DNA from 4 places in the Klebsiella sp. F11 genome. Region 1 is predicted to be linked to each of the others. Evidence: predicted binding sites of a transcription regulator. Region 1 holds the regulator's gene; each other region holds the start of a gene.
The links. Region 1 encodes PurR, which represses purine synthesis genes. Its sites were predicted from a motif close to CANGCAAACGTTTGCNTG; they were not measured.
Positions count from the first base shown of each region.

Region 2: the regulator PurR is predicted to act here: its motif matches at 3,639-3,656, upstream of AC1M2H_RS21565 (nucleoside-specific channel-forming protein Tsx).
Region 3: the regulator PurR is predicted to act here: its motif matches at 2,572-2,589, upstream of purH (bifunctional phosphoribosylaminoimidazolecarboxamide formyltransferase/IMP cyclohydrolase).
Region 4: the regulator PurR is predicted to act here: its motif matches at 3,434-3,451, upstream of pyrC (dihydroorotase).

Region 1 is NZ_CM160060.1:2,581,981-2,587,487, forward strand. Features, by position in the region: gene cfa (cyclopropane fatty acyl phospholipid synthase) at 1-83, opposite strand, end outside; gene punC (purine nucleoside transporter PunC) at 382-1,566, opposite strand; gene punR (DNA-binding transcriptional activator PunR) at 1,679-2,590, shown strand; gene purR (HTH-type transcriptional repressor PurR) at 2,608-3,633, opposite strand; gene cydH (cytochrome bd-I oxidase subunit CydH) at 3,928-4,017, shown strand; gene AC1M2H_RS12865 (MFS transporter) at 4,180-5,346, shown strand; gene sodB (superoxide dismutase [Fe]) at 5,386-5,507, opposite strand, start outside.
Region 2 is NZ_CM160060.1:4,373,024-4,378,530, reverse strand. Features, by position in the region: gene AC1M2H_RS21580 (M24 family metallopeptidase) at 1-1,354, shown strand, start outside; gene AC1M2H_RS21575 (VOC family protein) at 1,442-1,819, shown strand; gene AC1M2H_RS21570 (helix-turn-helix transcriptional regulator) at 1,869-2,564, shown strand; gene AC1M2H_RS21565 (nucleoside-specific channel-forming protein Tsx) at 2,616-3,500, opposite strand; gene AC1M2H_RS21560 (SadB/YajI family lipoprotein) at 3,791-4,333, opposite strand; gene nrdR (transcriptional regulator NrdR) at 4,482-4,931, shown strand; gene ribD (bifunctional diaminohydroxyphosphoribosylaminopyrimidine deaminase/5-amino-6-(5-phosphoribosylamino)uracil reductase RibD) at 4,935-5,507, shown strand, end outside.
Region 3 is NZ_CM160060.1:5,321,571-5,327,077, forward strand. Features, by position in the region: rRNA gene AC1M2H_RS26110 (23S ribosomal RNA) at 1-139, opposite strand, end outside; tRNA gene AC1M2H_RS26115 (tRNA-Glu) at 370-444, opposite strand; rRNA gene AC1M2H_RS26120 (16S ribosomal RNA) at 532-2,071, opposite strand; gene purH (bifunctional phosphoribosylaminoimidazolecarboxamide formyltransferase/IMP cyclohydrolase) at 2,699-4,288, shown strand; gene purD (phosphoribosylamine--glycine ligase) at 4,304-5,507, shown strand, end outside.
Region 4 is NZ_CM160060.1:3,425,150-3,430,656, reverse strand. Features, by position in the region: gene AC1M2H_RS16985 (YceO family protein) at 1-40, opposite strand, end outside; gene solA (N-methyl-L-tryptophan oxidase) at 114-1,232, opposite strand; gene bssS (biofilm formation regulator BssS) at 1,359-1,613, opposite strand; gene dinI (DNA damage-inducible protein I) at 2,004-2,255, opposite strand; gene pyrC (dihydroorotase) at 2,327-3,373, opposite strand; gene AC1M2H_RS16960 (lipoprotein) at 3,497-4,057, opposite strand; gene mdtH (multidrug efflux MFS transporter MdtH) at 4,162-5,370, opposite strand.

The DNA of each region.
Region 1 (5,507 bases):
CCCGCACGACCAAGTAACTCAGCTGTAATTCGGTACCAGTCATCATTTGGTACACTTACTTCTTCTATACACGATGAACTCATAGCTTCTCCATCACGCCCAAGTGATCAGAACCTTAAAACAGCGTAGACGCTTTTTTTGGCATTGTGAGAAATCTCACGGAATAATCCGTGAAGCTGCTATCCGACGTAGAACAGAGGAAGGGAGATAACCCTTGCCGAAAGGCCTTCCATGGTGAAACGGGAAGCATCCTGCCCCCGTTAATATCGATAAACTGTCTATTTATGTGACACGCGATCCAGTATAGGCCCCTATTTTAAGGCTTTCAATAAAAAGATATTAGCAGGCTAATTACTGGATCTTAACACCACTGAAACCATTTTATGCATGCGCCGACTCGGCGCTCAGCCGGGTGGTGCGCAGCTGCATCACATATCCCAGCCCGGCCAGCACGATGGAGGCCAGCATCACGCTGGTGGTGGTGAGCAGCGGCGTGGCAATCAGCGTGGAGACCAGCAGGCTGGTCAGGAAGCACAGTCCGAGCTGCAGGGTATTCTGCAGCGCGGCGGCGCGTCCCGTCGCCTGAGGGAACGGGCGCAGCGCCTGGGCAACGACAATCGGGTAAATGGCGCCGTTAACGATAGCCATCACGCAGAAGGGGACCATCAGCGCGACGATGGAGGCATTCTGCTGCAGACCAGCCAGCCAGGTGGCGGCAACGCTGAGCGCAAAAACCACCAGCAGCCACGGCAGCAGCTGCTGCCCCTGCCATTTTTGCAGCGCCGCCCGGCAGCCGTATCCGCCGATTAAAAAGGCGATAGTCTGCGGCACGTAGCTCAGGCCGATGGCGGTTGGCCCGTAGCCCATGTCATGTAGAATAAACGGCGATCCGGTCAGCCAGGCGAAAAAGCTGGCGGAGCAGGCGGCATAAATCAGCACGTTGCCGCTATACTCGCGCGAGCGCAGCAGCGCCAGGAAGGTCAGCTTTTTCTGCGTATCGCTCCCGGGCCGGCGCACCGGCTTGAGGCGTAAGGCGGGCAGCATCAGCAGCAGGGCGATGGCGAACAGGGTCGCGAAAATAGCCTGCCAGTCGAAATGGGCGAGCAGCCAGCTGCCGAGCAGCGGCGCCAGAGCCGGCGACAGGCCCACCAGCGGCATGATGGTGGCGAATATGCGGTTGGTACGCTGGGCGGGATAATAGTCGGTGACCATCGCCTGCCAGGTGACCGCCGCCGCGCAGACGCCGATGGCCTGCACAAACCGCAGCGCCAGCATCAGATTCGCGTCCCGTACCCACAGCATGCCAAGGCAGCCGACGGCGAAGATCGCCAGGCCGCTGAGCAGTACCGGCCTGCGCCCGTAGCGATCGGATACCGGACCCCAGAACAGCTGGCCAACGGCGAAACCGGCGAGAAACACGCTGAGGCTGGCGCTGACCGAGGCCGCCGAAGTATTCAGATCCTGCTGGATAGCCGAAAACGCCGGCAGATACATATCGGTTGCGAGGAAGCCCAGCACGCTGAGGCCCGCTAACCAAACTAAAAATCCTTTCCCGGGTTGTTGCATAAAGTTCTCTTTCTTCTGATACAGGTAAGATGTCGCAGAGTGTAGGGAGTGCATTCTGGCTTGTGAAACGCTAATATTTGTTACATGCGTTCAAAAATTTTGCAGGCAGAATATGTGGTCCGAATACTCCCTTGAAGTGGTTGATGCGGTTGCCCGCAACGGCAGCTTTAGCGCTGCGGCTCAGGAGCTGCATCGTGTCCCTTCTGCGGTCAGCTACACCGTGCGTCAGCTCGAAGAGTGGCTGGCGGTTCCGCTCTTCGAACGACGTCATCGCGACGTCGAACTCACCCCGGCCGGGGTGTGGTTTTTACAGGAAGGGCGTTCTGTTATCAAAAAAATGCAGATCACCCGCCGCCAGTGCCAGCAGATCGCCAACGGCTGGCGCGGGCAGCTCTCGATTGCGGTTGACGATATCGTCAAGCCGGCGCGTATGCGGCAGATGATTGTCGATTTTTATCGTCACTTTCCGGACGTCGAGCTGATTGTCTTCCAGGAGGTGTTTAACGGCGTCTGGGACGCGCTGGCCGACGGCCGCGTGGAGCTGGCTATCGGCGCGACCCGCTCGATTCCGGTCGGCGGACGCTACGCCTTTCGCGACATGGGCATGCTGAGCTGGCACTGCGTGGTGGCCAGCCACCATCCGCTGGCAAAAATGAGCGGTCCGCTGAGCGATGATACGTTGCGCAACTGGCCGTCGCTGGTCAGGGAGGATACCTCCCGCTCGCTGCCGAAGCGCACGACGTGGCTGCTGGATAATCAGAAGAGGGTGGTGGTGCCGGACTGGGACGCCTCGACAACCTGCCTGTCGGCCGGGCTGTGCATCGGCATGGTGCCGTCGCACTTCGCCCGCCCGCGGATCGATAGCGGCGAATGGACGGCGCTGGAGCTGGAAAATCCGTTCCCGGACGCCGCCTGCTGTCTGACCTGGCAGCAGAGCGATATCTCGCCGGCACTCTCCTGGCTGCTGGACTATCTTGGCGACAGCGAAACGTTAAATCGGGAGTGGCTGCGGGCGCCGGAATAGGCGGCGCCCCGCCGGGATTAGCGGCGGTAGTCGACGAACGGGCCGTCGATCACCGAGCGGCGCTCGACCAGGCGCGGGTGAACTTCGATAGACTGCGACTCCTCGCGCTTGTTAACGATGCGGTCCATCAGCATATTGAATGCGGCTTCGCCGAGAGAGTCCTTTGGCTGATGAATGGTGGTCAGCGCCGGGCTAAAGTAGCGGGCGTTGCGCACGTTGTCATAGCCAATCAGCGAAATATCCTGCGGCACGCGCAGGCCCATTTCGTCGGCTGCGCAAATCGCCCCCATCGCCATGATATCGCCGCCGCAGAAGATGGCGGTCGGGCGGTGCGGCTGGCTGATGATCTGCTGCATGGCGCGGTAGCCGGACTCAGGCTCGAAGTCGCCCTGAACCACCCAGCTTTCCGGGACGCGAATCTGCGCTTCTTCCATCGCTTTCATAAAACCGGCCAGGCGACCGGCGCCGGTGTTGCGCTCCAGCGGACCCGGGATCACGCCGATTTCACGGTGGCCGCGTTCGACAAGATAGCGGCCGGCCATGTAACCGCCTTCAAAGGCGTTATCGATCACCGAATCGGTAAAGTCGGCCTTGGACTCGCCCCAGTCCATCACCACCATCGGGATGTTGCGGTACTCTTCGAGCATGGAGAGCACCGACTGCGGATATTCGGAGCACATGACCAGCAGACCGTCGACGCGCTTTTGCGCCATCATCGACAGGTAGGCCTGCTGTTTTTCCGGATCGTTCCACGCGTTGCCCAGAATCAGGGTGTAGCCCTTCTGGAAGCAGCTTTTCTCGACGGACTCGATAATCTCGGCAAAATAGGCCGCTTCGCTGCTGGTGGCCAGCAGGCCGATCGATTTGGTGTGATTAACCTTCAGGCTGCGCGCCACCGCACTCGGAGAGTAGTGCAGCTCTTTGATGGCGGCCCATACCGCGTTGCGCGTCTCTTCAGCCACAAAACGGGTTTTGTTAATTACATGTGACACTGTTGTAGTGGAAACGTTTGCGCGCTTCGCTACATCTTTAATTGTTGCCATTACTTCTCTCTCCAGACCTTGACCTGATCGTCTGATTATCGATACGTAACCGTTTGCCTATACACACCCTGAGCGCAATGTTCAACATTGCATCACGTCGGGAAACGACACAGAACGACAGGAAGGGGTCAATGGCCGATACGCTTTCAAATTAGCGTGGGATTTTGTCCGATCTTGCGGCAAAGGGGAAGAGTAAAAACGTGCATCGCCCTAAATCTCAGAAGATTTTTATGCAATACTGTGCAAAAATGAGCAGGCTCACTTTTCTTGTGGGGATAATCAGGGGGAAAATTGATGGATACAGATTTAAAGTTTTCGCTGACCACGACGATTATTGTTCTGGGGCTGATCGTGGCCGCAGCGCTGACCGCCGTACTGCACTAATTCTTGCGGGGGAGAGGCTCCTTTCCCCCATTCCCACGCATTATTATCAAATTCGCAAAAATCTTTTGCCATTTCGTTTACTTTTGTTTTTCTGTGATTGATGTCATGCTTTTGCCTTCTGATGAGATACCGTCGCTGAGGACGGTTTGCTGGAGTCATTGCATGAAAATCAACTTTCCCCTGTTAGCGCTGGCCGTTGGGGCGTTTGGTATCGGTACGACCGAATTTTCCCCGATGGGATTGCTACCGGTGATCGCGAAAGGCGTGGATGTATCCATTCCCGCCGCGGGGATGCTGATTAGCGCCTACGCCATCGGCGTGATGGTCGGAGCGCCGCTGATGACGCTGCTGCTGTCGCATCGCGCGCGCCGCAGCGCGCTAATTTTCCTGATGGCTATTTTTACCCTTGGCAACGTCCTCTCTTCAATGGCGCCGGATTACACCACGCTGCTGCTCTCGCGCATTATCACCAGCCTGAACCACGGCGCCTTCTTCGGCCTCGGCTCGGTGGTGGCCGCGAGCGTGGTGCCTAAGCACAAGCAGGCCAGCGCGGTGGCAACCATGTTTATGGGTCTGACCATCGCCAATATTGGCGGCGTCCCGGCGGCGACCTGGCTGGGTGAAACCATCGGCTGGCGCATGTCCTTCCTCGCCACGGCGGGTCTTGGCCTGGTGGCGATGGCCGGCCTGTGGTTCTCGCTGCCGAAAGGCAGCGCAGGGGAGCGGCCGAATGTGAAGGAAGAGCTGGCGGTATTGATGCGGCCGCAGGTGCTTTCCGCGCTGCTGACCACCGTGCTCGGGGCCGGGGCGATGTTCACTCTCTATACCTATATTTCGCCGGTGCTGCATACCATTACCCACGCTTCGCCGCTGTTCGTCACCGCGATGCTGGTGCTGATTGGCGTCGGCTTCTCTCTGGGCAACTACCTTGGCGGAAAATTTGCCGACCGCTCGGTTTCCGGCACGCTGAAGGGATTTTTACTGCTGCTGATGGTTATCATGCTGGCGATCCCGCTGCTGGCGCAGTCGCAGATTGGCGCGGCCATCAGCATGGTAGTGTGGGGCGCGGCGACGTTCGCCGTGGTGCCGCCGCTGCAGATGCGCGTGATGCGCGTGGCTCATGAAGCGCCGGGGCTCTCTTCTTCGGTGAATATCGGGGCGTTTAACCTCGGCAATGCGCTGGGCGCGGCGGCCGGCGGGGCGGTAATTTCCGGCGGCCTGGGCTACGCATTTGTTCCGGTGATGGGCGCGATCATCGCCGGGGTGGCGCTGATGCTGGTGCTGTTCAGCAGTCGTTCGCGGCCGGAAGAGGCCTTAGCCAGCAGCTAGTTGTTACCGCAGAAGGGGAAACCCTTCTGCGGTACCGTTTTATGCCGCCAGATTAGCCGCGACAAACTTCCAGTTTACCAGCGCCCAGAAGTGCTCCAGATAGTTCGGACGGGCGTTACGGTAGTCAATGTAATAAGCATGTTCCCAGACATCCACGGTCA
Region 2 (5,507 bases), 1.8 Mb from region 1:
CCTCTGGCACGACGTGCCCAGCGTGACGCTCAGCGATGAAACCTTACGCCTGCGCAAAACAAAGGTGCTGACGCAGATGCGCCGGTACGGCGTTGATACGCTGGTTGTGTATGCCGATAAAGAGCACGGCGGCAACTTTGAGTATCTCACCGGATTTATTCCGCGCTTTGAAGAGGCGCTGCTGGTGCTGCACGGCGATGGCGAAGCGGTGCTGGTGCTGGGCAATGAAAACCTCAAGCTGGCGGCCAGCGCTCGCCTGGCGAACCGGGCGCTCCCGGCGCCGTGGTTCTCGTTGCCGAACCAGCCGATGGATGGCGATAAAACGCTGCCGCAGCTGCTGCAGGAGGCCGGCGTGGAGGCCGGGAAAAGCATCGGCCTGGCGGGCTGGAAGCTATTTACCGGCAGCGCTGACGATACGGCGCAGATGTTCGACATCCCGGCCTTTATCGTCGATGCGCTTCGCCTCGCCGCCGGGCCGCAGGCGACGTTACGCAACGCCACGGGGATATTTATCGCCCCGGACGGCGGAGCGAGAACGCTCAACTGCGCCAACGAGCTGGCGCACTACGAATATGGCGCTAACCTTGCGTCTACGGCGATCCTCACGGCGTTGAATGCCATTGAGGCGGGAAAAACGGAAAAGCAGATCGGCGCGCTGCTGGCGGCGGAAGGCCAACCCAACAACGTGGTGATGATTGCCGCCACCGGCGATCGCTTCGCCTACGCGAACCTTTATCCCGGCGATAAAGTCATTCAGGTCGGGGATAAATTCTCGCTAACCACCGGCTTTAAAGGGGGGCTGAGCAGCCGGGCGGCGTACGTGGTGCGCGACGAGGCCGAGCTGGCGCCGGAGGTGGCGGATTATCTGCAGGTGGTGGCGAAGCCCTATTTTTACGCGGTGGTCAGCTGGCTGGAGAATCTGCGTATCGGCATGCGCGGCGGCGAGATGTACGACCTTATCGAGCGGGGCCTGCCGAAGGCGGAGTACCGCTGGCATCTGAATCCGGGGCATCTGGTGGCCGATGAAGAGTGGCTCTGTTCGCCCATCGGGCCGAACTCCGACGCCCGCCTGCAGAGCGGGATGATCCTGCAAATCGACATTATCCCTTCGCGGGCGGGCTACGCCGGTGCCAGCATTGAAGACACCGTGGCGCTGGCGGATGACTCTCTGCGCCACGAGCTGGCGCAGGCCTATCCGGATCTCTGGCAGCGTATCGTCACCCGGCGGCGCTACATTCGAGAGCAGCTGGGGATTGCGCTACCGGAGGAGGTGCTGCCTTTTTCCAACACCGTGGGCTATCTCCGCCCCTGGCTGCTCGATAAGCAGCGGGCCCTGGTTTGCTCGGCGGGTTAATCGCAGGCGGCGATCGCTCCTGACAGTACGCTGTCAGGAGTCCTGCCGTAGACTCCTCCTAAACCCAAACAGTGGACAGGAGGATGTATGAACAACGTAATTAACTGGTTTGAAATTCCGGTAGCCGACATGGATCGCGCGGTGGCGTTTTACGAGCCGGTGCTGCAGGTGGCGCTGCGGCGGGAAAATATGGATGGCGCTGAAATGGCCGTTTTCCCGTATCAGGATCCGGCGCCCGGCGGCGCGCTGGCTAAGTTTGATGGGATTCAACCTGCCGACCGGGGATGCGTTATCTATCTGCATACTGACAATCTGGCCGCGACCCTCGACCGCGTAAATTCCGCCGGCGGGAGCTGCGTCTTTGGCCCGCTTGAGCTGTCTAACGATATCGGCACCATCGCACTGTTTATTGATAGCGAAGGTAACCGGCTTGGCCTGCATCAGCCGAAGAATCTGCCCCAGTAATGCTCGATGACGCCTGTGGGGCAGCCCCTGGACAATAAGAGAAACGATAATGAGCCGACGCGCCGACCGCCTTTTTCAAATCGTGCAGATCCTGCGGGGGAGAAGGCTAACCACCGCCGGGCTGCTGGCGGAGCGGCTCGGCGTATCGGAGCGCACCATCTATCGGGATATCCGCGACCTGTCGCTTTCCGGCGTGCCGGTGGAGGGCGAGGCCGGCAGCGGATATCGCCTGCTGGCAGGCTACAGTTTACCGCCCTTGATGCTGACGACCCAGGAGTCGGAAGCGCTGGTGGCCGCCATTCGGCTGCTGCAAACCTGGGGAGGCGAATCGCTGTCCCGGGCGCTGGAGTCGGCTCAGGAAAAGGTGCTCGCGATTTTACCTGAGGAGAGCCGGCGCAAGGCCGAACAATCGCGGCTGTTTGCGCCGGACTTTGGCGTTCAGGGCTACAGCAAGGCGCAGTTCGATCTGGTGCATCGGGCGGTTTCCGGTCAGCGGGTGCTGGCGCTGCGCTATCGCGACGAAGCGGGAAAGGTGTCGCAGCGCGAAGTGCTGCCGCTGGGGCTCTTTTTCTGGGGCGAGCGCTGGCTGCTGTTGGGCTGGTGCGAGCTCCGCGATGATTACCGCTGCTTTCGCCTCGACCGCTGTCTGGACGTGGCTGCCACCGGGCGCCTTTTCAGCGAGCGGGCCGACCGTTCATTGAGTGATTTTTTGCGTAAGGTGAGGTGCGAAGATCGTCAAGCATAAAGCGGGTCAATCGTGCTCCCCGGCGCGGAGGCCGGGGAGCATCAGGCAGGATTAGAAGTTGTAACCCACCACGAAGTAGCCACCCCAGCCGGTCGAGCGAACGTTGAAATCGCCGTCGCCGAAGTTCAGATTAGCATCATTCGCCCACTGGCCGCCGTTATGGAAGTAACGCGCCACGACCGAGTAGTGCCAGTGCGCGTAGTTCAGCGACAGGATGTGGCTGGACGCGATGGAGTTGCTGGTGCGCGCATGTTTGCCGTTCTGGTCGTAGAAGTTGTCATCGCCCAGATCGGAGCCCCAGTCAAAGTTGGTGAAGCCGATATAGCTCAGCGAGCCGCCCCACAGGTCGGTCAGCGGAACAAAGTATTTCACCTTGAAGCGGTAGCCATCCCACTCGTTTTCGTTGGATGCGCCGTAGTTCTGCCACTGGTATTTAGCGTAGACGTTCAGGGAGAGGCTCATCGGCAGGCCGGTATCGATGTCGGTACCCAGACCCATATACCAGGTGCTCTGACGACCGGACGCGTTGCGGCCCATATCGTAGATGTAGTTGTTAGCGAAATACCACTCTTTAAACGGACCGAAGCTCAGGTCGGTATTGGTCAGCTTATCGATAGAGAAGCGCGGCTCAATTTCCATAAACAGCGGGGAACCGTGGTTCCAGATACCTTTCGCGTTGGTGTTACCGCCGAAGAATACTGGTGCATCCATGTAACCGTAGAAATCAAACCAGTCTTTCTTGGCAAACGCTTCGTATTCGAGGTAGGTATCGTTGCGGATTTGCGGCCCAAAACGGGTGTGGTAGCTACCCACCACGTTTACACTCTGGTGCCACCAATCAGACAGGTACTGCGGTTTGTCGTTTTCTGCCGCGCCGGCAGTGAAAGATGCGGAGAGCGCCACGACGGCGCTTGCTGCCAGTAATGTTTTTTTCATATTGATGCCACTGTTTAAATTGAGCCGAAAGGCGTGAAGAAATTTGCCGAAGCGTATCTAAATATTTCGTATTTCTGTGGCGTCTATTATAGGAATCATCGCTCACAAAAATACGTGTTGTTTCACAGAACGAAAACATACGTAATCGATTGCGTTCACGATTCTATGCATTTCTTGACAGAATGCCACTGAAATTCATCACTGGTGCCTATTTTTTCTGAACTGTTACGAAAAATTGTAAATGGATTTTCGGCGGGGAAGCCGGACGTCAGAAACGCCCGGCGGAGATCTTACTGCGCGTCTGCGGGCTGAATATCGTGGATGCGTACGAAGCCTAACTGTTCCGGCGTGACGCCGCTGAGGCGTAGCGGAATGTCGACGTCGCTCGGCGCCAGAACGCTGGCGTGCGCGCTAATCAGCTGGTCGTGGACGTTGACCTCCCGGTAGCTCTCGGTGGTGCCGCTGATTTCTCCGGAGGCGACGGTCGCGCTAAACGCCGGCAGCGGATCGTTTGATTCACCCTGAATACGCAGCGTCAGACGGGTGCCGTCGCCGTCAGGGGTGATATCGCGCAGCGACATCCGCAGGGTGCCTATCTGGCTGTTGAGCCGCGCGGGCGTTTTCGCTCCGGGCAGCAGGTAGACGCCGCTGCTGGACTTCGCGTTCAGGGCGTTTTGCTGGGTAATTTTCACCGTTTGCTGACTGAGCTGGGTCATCTCCTTGCTCAGGGTGCTCACGCTCTGATGCATCTGGCGAACTTCGCTTTGCTGAGCGCAGGCGCTGAGCGTAAAAAGGCTACCCACAATCGCCAGCTTCAAATAACGTCTTGTCATGGTCGGGATTCCGTTAACAGAGGGATGCTTAATGGTAGATCGTTTGCATAAGCGCACTATAGATCCTTTGTCTCAAAAGCTCTTTCTTTGTAGTCGGGTCACTTCGCGGTAAACTATCTGCCAGTTTAACTTGATGCCAGGACGCGCTATGCATTGCCCTTTCTGTTTCGCCGTAGATACTAAAGTGATCGACTCTCGCCTGGTGGGGGAGGGTTCTTCTGTGCGTCGTCGTCGGCAGTGCCTGGTCTGCAATGAACGCTTCACCACCTTCGAAGTGGCCGAGCTGGTGATGCCGCGAGTGGTAAAAAGCAACGACGTCCGCGAGCCCTTCAACGAAGATAAGCTGCGCCGCGGGATGCTCAAAGCGTTAGAAAAGCGCCCGGTCAGCGCCGACGATGTAGAAATGGCGCTCAACCACATCAAAACGCATCTGCGCGGCACCGGCGAACGCGAAGTTCCCAGCAAAATGATCGGCAACCTGGTGATGGAACAGCTGAAGAAGCTGGATAAAGTCGCCTACATCCGCTTCGCTTCCGTCTATCGCAGTTTTGAAGACATCAAAGAGTTCGGCGAAGAGATCGCCCGCTTACAGGATTAAGCCATGCGTGACGAAATATACATGGCACGCGCGCTCAGGCTCGCCGCGCGCGGTCGCTTTACCACCCACCCGAACCCCAACGTCGGCTGTGTCATTGTCAAAGACGGCGAAATTGTCGGCGAAGGTTTCCACTACCGCGCCGGCGAGCCGCATGCCGAAGTGCACGCGCTGCGCATGGCCGGAGCAAGGGCCAAAGGCGCCACCGCCTACGTCACCCTGGAGCCCTGCAGCCATCACGGACGCACGCCGCCGTGCTGCGAGGCGCTGATCGCCGCAGGCGTTGCGCGGGTGGTGGCCGCGATGCAGGATCCTAACCCGCAGGTGGCCGGGCGCGGCCTGTATCGCCTGCAGCAGGAGGGCATTGACGTTAGCCACGGCCTGATGATGGGCGAGGCCGAAGCGCTAAATAAGGGCTTCCTGAAGCGGATGCGCACCGGCTTTCCCTATATTCAGCTAAAAATGGGCGCCTCGCTTGACGGCCGTACGGCAATGGCCAGTGGCGAAAGCCAGTGGATCACCTCGCCGCAGGCGCGACGCGACGTGCAGCGCCTGCGCGCGCAGAGCCACGCGATCCTC
Region 3 (5,507 bases), 2.7 Mb from region 1:
AATTGCACTGGGTTTCCCCATTCGGAAATCGCCGGTTATAACGGTTCATATCACCTTACCGACGCTTATCGCAGATTAGCACGTCCTTCATCGCCTCTGACTGCCAGGGCATCCACCGTGTACGCTTAGTCGCTTAACCTCACAACCCGAAGCTGTTTCGTAAAACAGTCGCGTTGCGAAAATTTGAGAGACTCGAACACACCGCTTTTCCTTTCTTAATTACGGAGGAAGGAAACGATGTGTCGTTTCAATTTTCAGCTTGATCCAGATTTTTAAAGAGCAAATATCTCAAACGTGACTTGCTATTTTCATAGCGTAATCAGTTTTGAGATACTGATGGGTTGTGCCTTTCACTCACGAACCAGCAAGTGGCGTCCCCTAGGGGATTCGAACCCCTGTTGCCGCCGTGAAAGGGCGGAGTCCTAACCGCTAGACGAAGGGGACACAAAGTGTCTCGACTTCGCAGCCGTCTTGCTTCTCTACATCTATCAGACAATCTGTGTGAGCACTACAAAGGCAGGTTCTTTCAGGTAAGGAGGTGATCCAACCGCAGGTTCCCCTACGGTTACCTTGTTACGACTTCACCCCAGTCATGAATCACAAAGTGGTAAGCGCCCTCCCGAAGGTTAAGCTACCTACTTCTTTTGCAACCCACTCCCATGGTGTGACGGGCGGTGTGTACAAGGCCCGGGAACGTATTCACCGTGGCATTCTGATCCACGATTACTAGCGATTCCGACTTCACGGAGTCGAGTTGCAGACTCCGATCCGGACTACGACATACTTTATGAGGTCCGCTTGCTCTCGCGAGGTCGCTTCTCTTTGTATATGCCATTGTAGCACGTGTGTAGCCCTGGTCGTAAGGGCCATGATGACTTGACGTCATCCCCACCTTCCTCCAGTTTATCACTGGCAGTCTCCTTTGAGTTCCCGGCCTAACCGCTGGCAACAAAGGATAAGGGTTGCGCTCGTTGCGGGACTTAACCCAACATTTCACAACACGAGCTGACGACAGCCATGCAGCACCTGTCTCACGGTTCCCGAAGGCACTAAAGCATCTCTGCTGAATTCCGTGGATGTCAAGACCAGGTAAGGTTCTTCGCGTTGCATCGAATTAAACCACATGCTCCACCGCTTGTGCGGGCCCCCGTCAATTCATTTGAGTTTTAACCTTGCGGCCGTACTCCCCAGGCGGTCGACTTAACGCGTTAGCTCCGGAAGCCACTCCTCAAGGGAACAACCTCCAAGTCGACATCGTTTACAGCGTGGACTACCAGGGTATCTAATCCTGTTTGCTCCCCACGCTTTCGCACCTGAGCGTCAGTCTTTGTCCAGGGGGCCGCCTTCGCCACCGGTATTCCTCCAGATCTCTACGCATTTCACCGCTACACCTGGAATTCTACCCCCCTCTACAAGACTCAAGCCTGCCAGTTTCAAATGCAGTTCCCAGGTTGAGCCCGGGGATTTCACATCTGACTTAACAGACCGCCTGCGTGCGCTTTACGCCCAGTAATTCCGATTAACGCTTGCACCCTCCGTATTACCGCGGCTGCTGGCACGGAGTTAGCCGGTGCTTCTTCTGCGAGTAACGTCAATTGCTGAGGTTATTAACCTCAACACCTTCCTCCTCGCTGAAAGTACTTTACAACCCGAAGGCCTTCTTCATACACGCGGCATGGCTGCATCAGGCTTGCGCCCATTGTGCAATATTCCCCACTGCTGCCTCCCGTAGGAGTCTGGACCGTGTCTCAGTTCCAGTGTGGCTGGTCATCCTCTCAGACCAGCTAGGGATCGTCGCCTAGGTGAGCCATTACCTCACCTACAAGCTAATCCCATCTGGGCACATCTGATGGCATGAGGCCCGAAGGTCCCCCACTTTGGTCTTGCGACGTTATGCGGTATTAGCTACCGTTTCCAGTAGTTATCCCCCTCCATCAGGCAGTTTCCCAGACATTACTCACCCGTCCGCCGCTCGTCACCCGAGAGCAAGCTCTCTGTGCTACCGCCCGACTTGCATGTGTTAGGCCTGCCGCCAGCGTTCAATCTGAGCCATGATCAAACTCTTCAATTTAAGTTTGATGCTCTTGAATTAAACTTCGTAATGAATTACGTATGTTCACTCAGAGACTTGGTATTCATTTTTCGTCCGAGGACGTTAAGAATCCATGTCACTTTGAGTGCCCACACAGATTGTCTGATAAATTGTTAAAGAGCAGTGCAACGCGGCTTTCGCTCACCGTTGCGAGGTGGCGTATAATACGCTTTCCTCTTGCAGAGTCAACCCTGAATTTCAGATGTTTCTCTGTCAACCCGGCGGCTTGTTTGCCGTTGTTCCGTGTCGATGGAGGCGCATTATAGGGAGTTCTCGAGCGCCCGCAATAGTTAAATTGCAGAAAAATGACTGACTGCTGCATTCCCCAGCAAAACCCCGGTTTATACCCTGTTACGCACAGAATTATCCACAGACCGTCGGCGTTCCTTCTCTATAAAGGCCGTCGTTACGCTCTTCTATTAAGGAGAGATAAGGAAAGATTTCGCCCTGCTAAGAGAAAGATAAAAATTCGCGAGCGTTGCGCAAACGTTTTCGTTACAATGCCGCGCTATGACACGGACGCCCGGTTGGGTGCGTTAGGTGAGTTTTTAGGCAAAAACTCACCTAACGCTCTCTGTAATGTTCAAATCCTGGGGATTTAATACCATGCAACAACGTCGTCCAGTCCGCCGCGCCCTGCTCAGTGTTTCTGATAAGGCCGGTATCGTCGAATTCGCGCAGGCTCTTTCCGCTCGTGGTGTTGAGCTACTCTCTACGGGCGGTACCGCACGCCTGCTGGCAGAGAAAGGCCTGCCGGTAACCGAAGTCTCTGACTACACCGGTTTCCCGGAAATGATGGATGGACGCGTGAAGACCCTGCATCCGAAAGTACACGGCGGTATTCTGGGTCGTCGCGGTCAGGATGATGAGATCATGGCGCAGCACGCTATCTCTCCTATTGATATGGTCGTCGTTAACCTTTACCCGTTTGCCCAGACCGTCGCCCGTGAAGGCTGCTCGCTGGAAGATGCGGTTGAGAACATCGATATCGGCGGCCCGACCATGGTGCGCTCCGCAGCCAAGAACCATAAAGATGTCGCGATCGTTGTTAAGAGCAGCGACTACGCCGCCATTATTAAAGAGATGGACGCCAACGAAGGCTCCCTGACTCTCGAAACCCGTTTTGACCTCGCCATTAAAGCTTTTGAGCACACCGCCGCCTATGACAGCATGATTGCCAACTACTTCGGCAGCATGGTTCCGGCCTATCACGGTGAAACTCAGGAAGCTTCAGGCCGCTTCCCGCGTACCCTGAACCTGAACTTCATTAAGAAGCAGGATATGCGCTACGGCGAGAACAGCCATCAGCAGGCCGCCTTCTATATAGAAGAAGAAATTAAGGAAGCATCCGTTGCCACCGCCCAGCAGCTGCAGGGCAAAGCGCTTTCCTACAACAACATTGCCGATACCGATGCGGCGCTGGAGTGCGTGAAAGAGTTCAGCGAGCCGGCGTGCGTTATCGTCAAGCACGCCAATCCGTGCGGCGTTGCGGTAAGCGATTCCCTGCTGGATGCCTACGACCGCGCCTATAAAACCGATCCGACCTCAGCGTTCGGCGGCATTATCGCCTTCAACCGCGAGCTGGATGCCGAAACCGCGCAGGCCATTATCTCCCGCCAGTTTGTCGAAGTGATCATCGCCCCCTCCGCTAGCGAAGAGGCGCTGAAAATCACCGCGGCGAAACAGAACGTCCGCGTGCTGACCTGCGGCGAGTGGACCTCACGCGTACCAGGCCTTGATTTCAAACGCGTTAACGGCGGGCTGCTGGTGCAGGATCGCGATCTGGGTATGGTCACCAGCGGTGAACTGCGCGTGGTCAGCAAGCGCCAGCCAAGCGAGCAGGAGCTGCGCGATGCGCTGTTCTGCTGGAAAGTGGCCAAGTTCGTCAAATCCAACGCTATCGTTTATGCCAAAGAGAATATGACCATCGGCATAGGCGCAGGCCAGATGAGCCGCGTTTACTCCGCCAAAATTGCCGGGATTAAAGCCGGCGACGAAGGCCTGGAAGTGAAAGGCTCAGCCATGGCATCCGACGCATTCTTCCCGTTCCGTGACGGCATTGATGCGGCCGCGGCCGTGGGCGTGAGCTGCGTGATCCAGCCGGGCGGCTCTATTCGCGACGATGAAGTCATTGCCGCCGCCGACGAGCACGGCATCGCGATGATCTTCACCGACATGCGCCATTTCCGCCATTAATTCACGGAGTAACAGATGAAAGTATTAGTGATTGGTAACGGCGGGCGCGAGCACGCGTTAGGCTGGAAAGCAGCGCAATCGCCGCTGGTTGATACCGTTTATGTGGCTCCGGGTAATGCCGGCACCGCCCTGGAACCCGCGCTGCAGAACGTGGCGATCGGCGTGACCGACATTCCGGCGCTGCTGAGCTTCGCACAGCGTGAAAATATCGATCTGACCATCGTCGGCCCTGAAGCGCCGCTGGTAATCGGTATCGTGGATGCCTTCCGCGCCGCCGGACTGAAAATCTTCGGCCCAACGGAAGGTGCCGCTCAGCTCGAGGGCTCTAAGGCCTTCACTAAAGATTTCCTCGCGCGCCATAAGATCCCCACCGCCGAGTACCAAAACTTTACCGAGATTGAGCCTGCCCTCGCGTACCTGCGGGAGAAAGGCGCGCCGATCGTTATCAAAGCCGACGGCCTGGCGGCCGGGAAAGGCGTGATTGTCGCGATGACGCTCGAAGAGGCGGAAGCCGCCGTTCACGATATGCTGGCAGGCAATGCCTTCGGCGACGCCGGCCATCGCATCGTTATTGAAGAGTTCCTCGACGGCGAAGAGGCCAGCTTTATCGTGATGGTCGATGGCGAGCACGTTCTGCCGATGGCCACCAGCCAGGACCACAAACGCGTCGGTAATGGCGATACGGGTCCTAACACCGGCGGCATGGGCGCGTACTCTCCGGCCCCGGTGGTCACCGATGAGGTTCATCAGCGCACCATGGAGCGTATCATTTGGCCAACGGTCAAAGGGATGGCGGCGGAAGGCAATACCTATACAGGCTTTCTCTACGCCGGTCTGATGATCGATAAGCAGGGCAACCCGAAAGTTATCGAGTTCAACTGCCGCTTCGGCGATCCGGAAACGCAGCCCATCATGCTGCGCATGAAGTCGGACATGGTGGAGCTGTGCCTCGCTGCCTGCGACGGCAAGCTGGATGAGAAAACGTCAGAGTGGGACAGCCGCGCCTCTCTCGGCGTGGTTGTGGCCGCGGGCGGCTATCCGGGCAGCTACGCTACCGGCGATGAGATCTTCGGCCTGCCGCAGGAAGACGCGGCGGATGGCAAAGTGTTCCATGCGGGCACCCGGCTTTCTGCCGACCAGCGCGTGCTCACCAACGGCGGACGCGTACTGTGCGTAACGGCGCTGGGCGATAGCGTGGCTCAGGCGCAGCAGCGCGCCT
Region 4 (5,507 bases), 840 kb from region 1:
CGCGGACGTTGTTGATCAGTAAGTCATACAGGCGACGCATAGGATCTCTCAGTGATAAACGGCCTCCGGTGAGGCCGTTTTTTTATCGGCGCGCGGGCACCGCGGGGTGGCTATTATTGCTGAAAGCGCGCCAGCGAGAAGGAGGTCAGATCAAAGGCCGGCGATTCTCCCTGGGCAAACTGGACGGCAATCTCGCCCAAAACCGGAGCAAATTTAAAACCATGACCGCTTAATCCGCTAATCAGCAACGTCTGCGGATGACCGGGGAGGGTATCGATAATGAAATCCTCATCCGGCGTATTGTCGTAGGTGCAGGATGCGCCGTGCAGGCAGCCGCCAATGCCGGGCAGGACGTTGCGCAGGAAATTGAATGATTCCGAACCGTCCGTCGCTACGCTGCCAAACGGCGTACGTTCTTCCGCGCTGGAGATGAGCTGCCCGCCGTTGTGTTTGCCGATTTTCAGTTCATTATCCTCCGCCGGGAAGCCGTAGAACTGATCGCCGTTGGGCAGCTCGCCGGTAAACGCCGGAAAGTTATTTTTGCTGCTGTAGCGGCCATCGGCCTGGAACCAGGCGAAGATTTTGCGCACCGGCTGAACCGGCAGCTCAGGCAGCAGGCGGGTCACCCAGGTACCGGCACTGATCAGCAGCTTTTTCGCGCTGTACTGACCATCCGCGGTGTCGATAGTAACGCCATCCTGGTGATGATGGATCGCGGTGACCGGACAGTTGAACAGCTGCGCACAGCCTGCTTCACGAGCCAGGCGAATCCAGGTTTCAACGGCCAGCTCGCTGCGCAGGACGCCTGATGCCGGTTCAAATACCCCGCGATAGCCTTCTGGCACACGAATTTCCGGCCAGCGGGCCATAATAGCCCGGGCGTCCATCTCCTCAACGTTGAGCGCAAATTCGCGCGCGCTGTTCATGACGTTAGTGAGAAACGCGGATTCGGCCGGGCCGAGGTTAATCACCCCGGTACGCTCAAAAACGGCTTCACCGCTGAGGGTGGCCAGTTCGTCCCACAGCTGCTGCGCCCGCAGCACCAGCGGGACATAGCGTTCACCTTCACCATAGGCGTGGCGGATAAGGCGCGTGCTGCCGTGATGGCTGCCTTCCTGATGCGGAGGCTGGTGGGCGTCGGTCATCAGTACGTTGAGTCCTGCGCGACGAGCGTAATAGCCTGCGGCGGCGCCGGTTGAGCCGCTGCCGATAATGATGAGGTCGTATTGCATGGTATGTTCCGGGTTTTTGCTTTATTAGCAGGGTAATTAACAACCCGCACTTATACAAGTCTGAAAATAAATCAGGCACCAATTCGGTGCCCGTTTAGTTAGAGTATATGGATGACAGCAGAATCACTAATGTCTGCGGTACTCATTGACCTGGTATTCACCTGCTTCAATCTTGGCAATGCCGGCTTCAAGGATAGAAATAAATTGACGTGCGACGTCCGTCGTCAGCCATAAAGTCTGGCCAATTTCAGCTTCATTACAGCTTTCATGAGTGGGGTTCTGGTAGTGCAGGCGCAGCATCAGCGCGTCGTAGCTATCTACGGTGCTGATGTCCCATCCGACGAGGGGATGGGTCTGGATGACTTCATTATTCTTTTCCATCATAACCCCTTATTCATATGTTAAAAGACAACAATTCTCGAGGTTTAATGCATGTTTTCTGAAGCAAGTTAATTATATCAGGAGTTAAGTATAAACTCGAGAAATTAACGCAAACGGGGCGAGCTTTTCTCTTTTTGTCGCTTTTTTGCGCAAATCTTGTCCCGCTGTACGTTATTTTGTAAGGAAATAATCAGCAAATTAAAGAAAAGTCTGAGTATTGGCGAAGGGAATAAAAAAAGCCGGGGCGACCCGGCAAAAAAAGCACAATGAGGGAGCAAATTAATTTGCTGTACCGGTCAGGCTTCGAACCGCATGAGCATTGCGCGGGCAAAAGCCTCGATTAATCGCCCGAGGCGTTCTGCGCCGCCGCTGTCATGCAGCCCGAACGACTCAGGGTACGTCGTGGATAAACCAGTCATCAGCGCTTTCCCAGGTTTCCTGCAGGATTTCGCTTATCCGGTCTTTATCTTCTTTAAGGCCACCGATAACGGAAAGATTGTTAGCGGTGGCGAAGCGTACGGTTACCTGGCTTGGTTTGGCCGGGAACTGCCGATCGATTCGTCGGGAGAGTTCGCTATTCAGCGCTTCTAAAGCGCCGCTCGGTAAGGCGGTAGTTTTGGCGATAGAGACTTCGATACGCATGATGGCCCCCTGTGCAATATGCTGTTTATTTATACAGTATCTTTTCTCTATTTACAACAGAGGGCGGCGTTTTATTTTTTCATCGTCCAGCGTACGGTTTCACCGGCGAGGAAGGGGACCAGCGTGTAGTTGGGCAGTGCGATGCTCTCCGCCACAACGCTCTCTTCGCGTACCAGCTCAACGAAGGTTTCGTTGACCGGCAGACCGTAGAAGCGCGGGCCGTTAAGCGAGCAGAACGCCTCGAAGTGCGGCAGCGCATTCATCTCTTCAAACACCGTCGCGTAGCTACCCAGCGCGGTTGGCGCATTAAAGCAGCCGGCGCAGCCGCAGCTGGTTTCCTTGCGGTGGCGGGCGTGCGGCGCGGAGTCGGTACCGAGAAACGCGCGGGTAAAGCCGCTGGCGACCAGCTCGCGCAGCGCCTGCTGGTGAACGTTACGTTTCAGGATCGGCAGGCAGTAAAGGTGCGGGCGAATACCGCCGACCAGCATGTGGTTGCGGTTAAACATCAGGTGCTGCGGCGTAATGGTGGCGGCCAGCAGCTCGTTGCCGTCGCGAACGTACTCTGCGGCATCCCTGGTGGTGATATGTTCGAATACCACCTTCAGGCCCGGCAGACGCTGGCGCAGATGCTCCATCACCGTTTCAATAAAGCGCGCCTCGCGATCGAAGATATCGATCTCCGCGTGCGTGACTTCACCGTGTACCAGCAGCGGCATGCCGAGTTTTTCCATGCGCTCAAGCACCGGCATAATGGTATCGATGCTGGTTACGCCGTGGCTGGAGTTAGTGGTGGCATTGGCCGGATAGAGTTTAGCCGCGGTGAACACGCCGGCCGTAAATCCGCGCTCCAGCTCGGCGGGATCGAGCGTATCGGTCAGGTAGCAGGTCATCAGCGGGGTAAAGTCATGCCCGGCGGGCACGGCGTTAAGGATTCGCTGGCGATAGGCGACGGCGGCTTCAACGGTGGTGACAGGCGGCGCCAGATTCGGCATCACGATCGCCCGACCGTAAAACTCGCTGGTGTAGGGCACGGCGGTTTCCAGCATATCGTCATCGCGCAGATGGATGTGCCAGTCGTCAGGGCGACGGATTTTCAGTACCTGGGGTTGTGCTGTCATGGAAGGCTCCGGCTAATAGGTTCAGTCATCAGGGCTGTTTTTCACCGGGCACAAAGGATAAGCGTAAACGTTTTCCTTTGCATCAACTTCCGTAAAAAAACGGGCGCCGGGGCGCCCGTAAGGTTAATTGGTGAAGGGGATGATTATCTCACCCGGCTTGACCTCGATGCCTTTGGCGTATTTTTTCGCCAGCGCTTCGCCGGTGCTGGCATCTTCGCGCAGAACGTAGGCGGGCTGCTGATTAAAATAGCTGCGCAGGGATTGATTCAGGTAGGGGATCAGCGTCTGCACGACCGATTGCAGCTTCTCCGGCGCGACTTTCGCATCGACGACTTCCATCTCCTGCAGGAAGATCGCTCCTTTTTCCTTATTGAACACCGGCAGCGCCTTCAGCTTGAGGTCAATAGTGGCTTTTTGATTGCCGAACAGCGAATTGAGATCGAGGTTGGCCACGCCGCTGAGGGTCACTTTATTCGGCTCTTCGCGACCAATCGCACTGGTTAAATCGTGCAGCTCGATATGCGCATCCGCCACGCCCGGCAGGCCGATATCCTTGGCGAAGTGATTGCGTTTCTGCAGCGCCTGGTTAATTTCCTGTTCGCTTACCGAATATTGCGTAAGCTGGTTACAGCCGCTCAGGAGACCGCTTACGATCAGCGCGGCCGCGATAAACATCTTTTTCATTGGGTTCCTTAACGTAATGCGATGGGCTCATCCTGACACAAAGCAGCATGGCCTGCCAGCATCGTAGGCGCTAGCGGAAAATGCTGAAAATCAGCCATGCTGAATCAGGTGCGCGGCTCCAGCATACCGGAGGCTGAACGCTTCGCGCTGAACTGCCACCACAGGGCGATAAAGGTGATAAAGCCGATAATACCCAGCATCAGCCACGGCAGCTCCGGCTGATTGACCGCTTTACCGGCGTCAAACAGCCACCCGCCGCCGGCGTAGCCGAAGGCGCCGCCAAAGGCCAGCCCCAGCCGGCTAAAGCCCATGTAGCTGCCGCGCGCGCGGGCATCGGCCAGCGAGGCGCCCAGAGTTTCACGGGCGGGTTCAGCGATAATCGAACCCATATAGAAAATGCAGATCAGCGTAAACAGCTGCTGCAGGTTGCTGGTTAGGCCAATCGGCAGCATGGCGAGCGTCATGACCAGCAGGCCGGCCATCAGCCGGTGCTCCAGCCGATAGCGCTTTTCGCTCCAGCGGGCAATTGGATACAGCAGCGTCAGCGAGATCGTCGCCTCAATGGCATACATCCATTTGACCGCCGAAGGGGAGCCCGCGATGTCGTTGACCATAATCGGCAGCATCAGCATTACCTGCACCGCCAGCATGTAGTAACCGGTGAGCGTCAGGACATAGGTCACGAAGCGCCTGTCGCGCAGCACGCGCCCCAGCCCCTCGCGTACCGGCGTTTTCACCGTCGACAGCTTCCAGGCCGGGAGATACCAGGCGTTAAATCCGGCGCAGGCGACGAACAGCGCCGCGCCTACGCTGCAGACGAGGCGAAAATCGTACTGTAACAACCAGCTGCCGAGCAGAGCGCCGATGACCGCGCCGGCGCTGTCCTGCATCATCAGGAGCGAAAAGAAGCGGCCGCGCTGATGCGGGCGCACCAGCTTCACCACCAGCGCCGCGCGCGGCGGGTCAAACAGCGTCCCGCCGAGGCCCGAGAGAATGCAGGAGAACCACAGCACCCACGGCTCATGGGCCACCGCCATCGCGGCAAAGCCGCCCGCGCGCATCAGCATGCCGGTAACGATCATCGGTTTGGCGCCGAAACGGTCGGCCACCGCGCCGCCAAAAATCCCCAGCCCCTGCTGCACCAGCTGACGCAGGCCGAGGGCGATCCCAACCATCAGCGCGGCCCAGCCCATCTGGTCGACAAAGCGAATGGAAATCAGCGGGAAGACGACAAAAAAGCCGAGAACGACCAGCATATTGTCGACCAACAGGAAGTATTTACCCAGGCTCCTTGCCTGCGATACGCGGGACATTTCCCCTCCTGGGAAAATAGAGATTAGCCCTTCTAGTGTGCGGGGAAGCCCGGGCGTTTCCCAGCGGACTTGCGACAATATTTTTTTATCAAAAAGCAAGTTTGATAGAGGCTATTCATCGAAAAGGGGAGATGGTG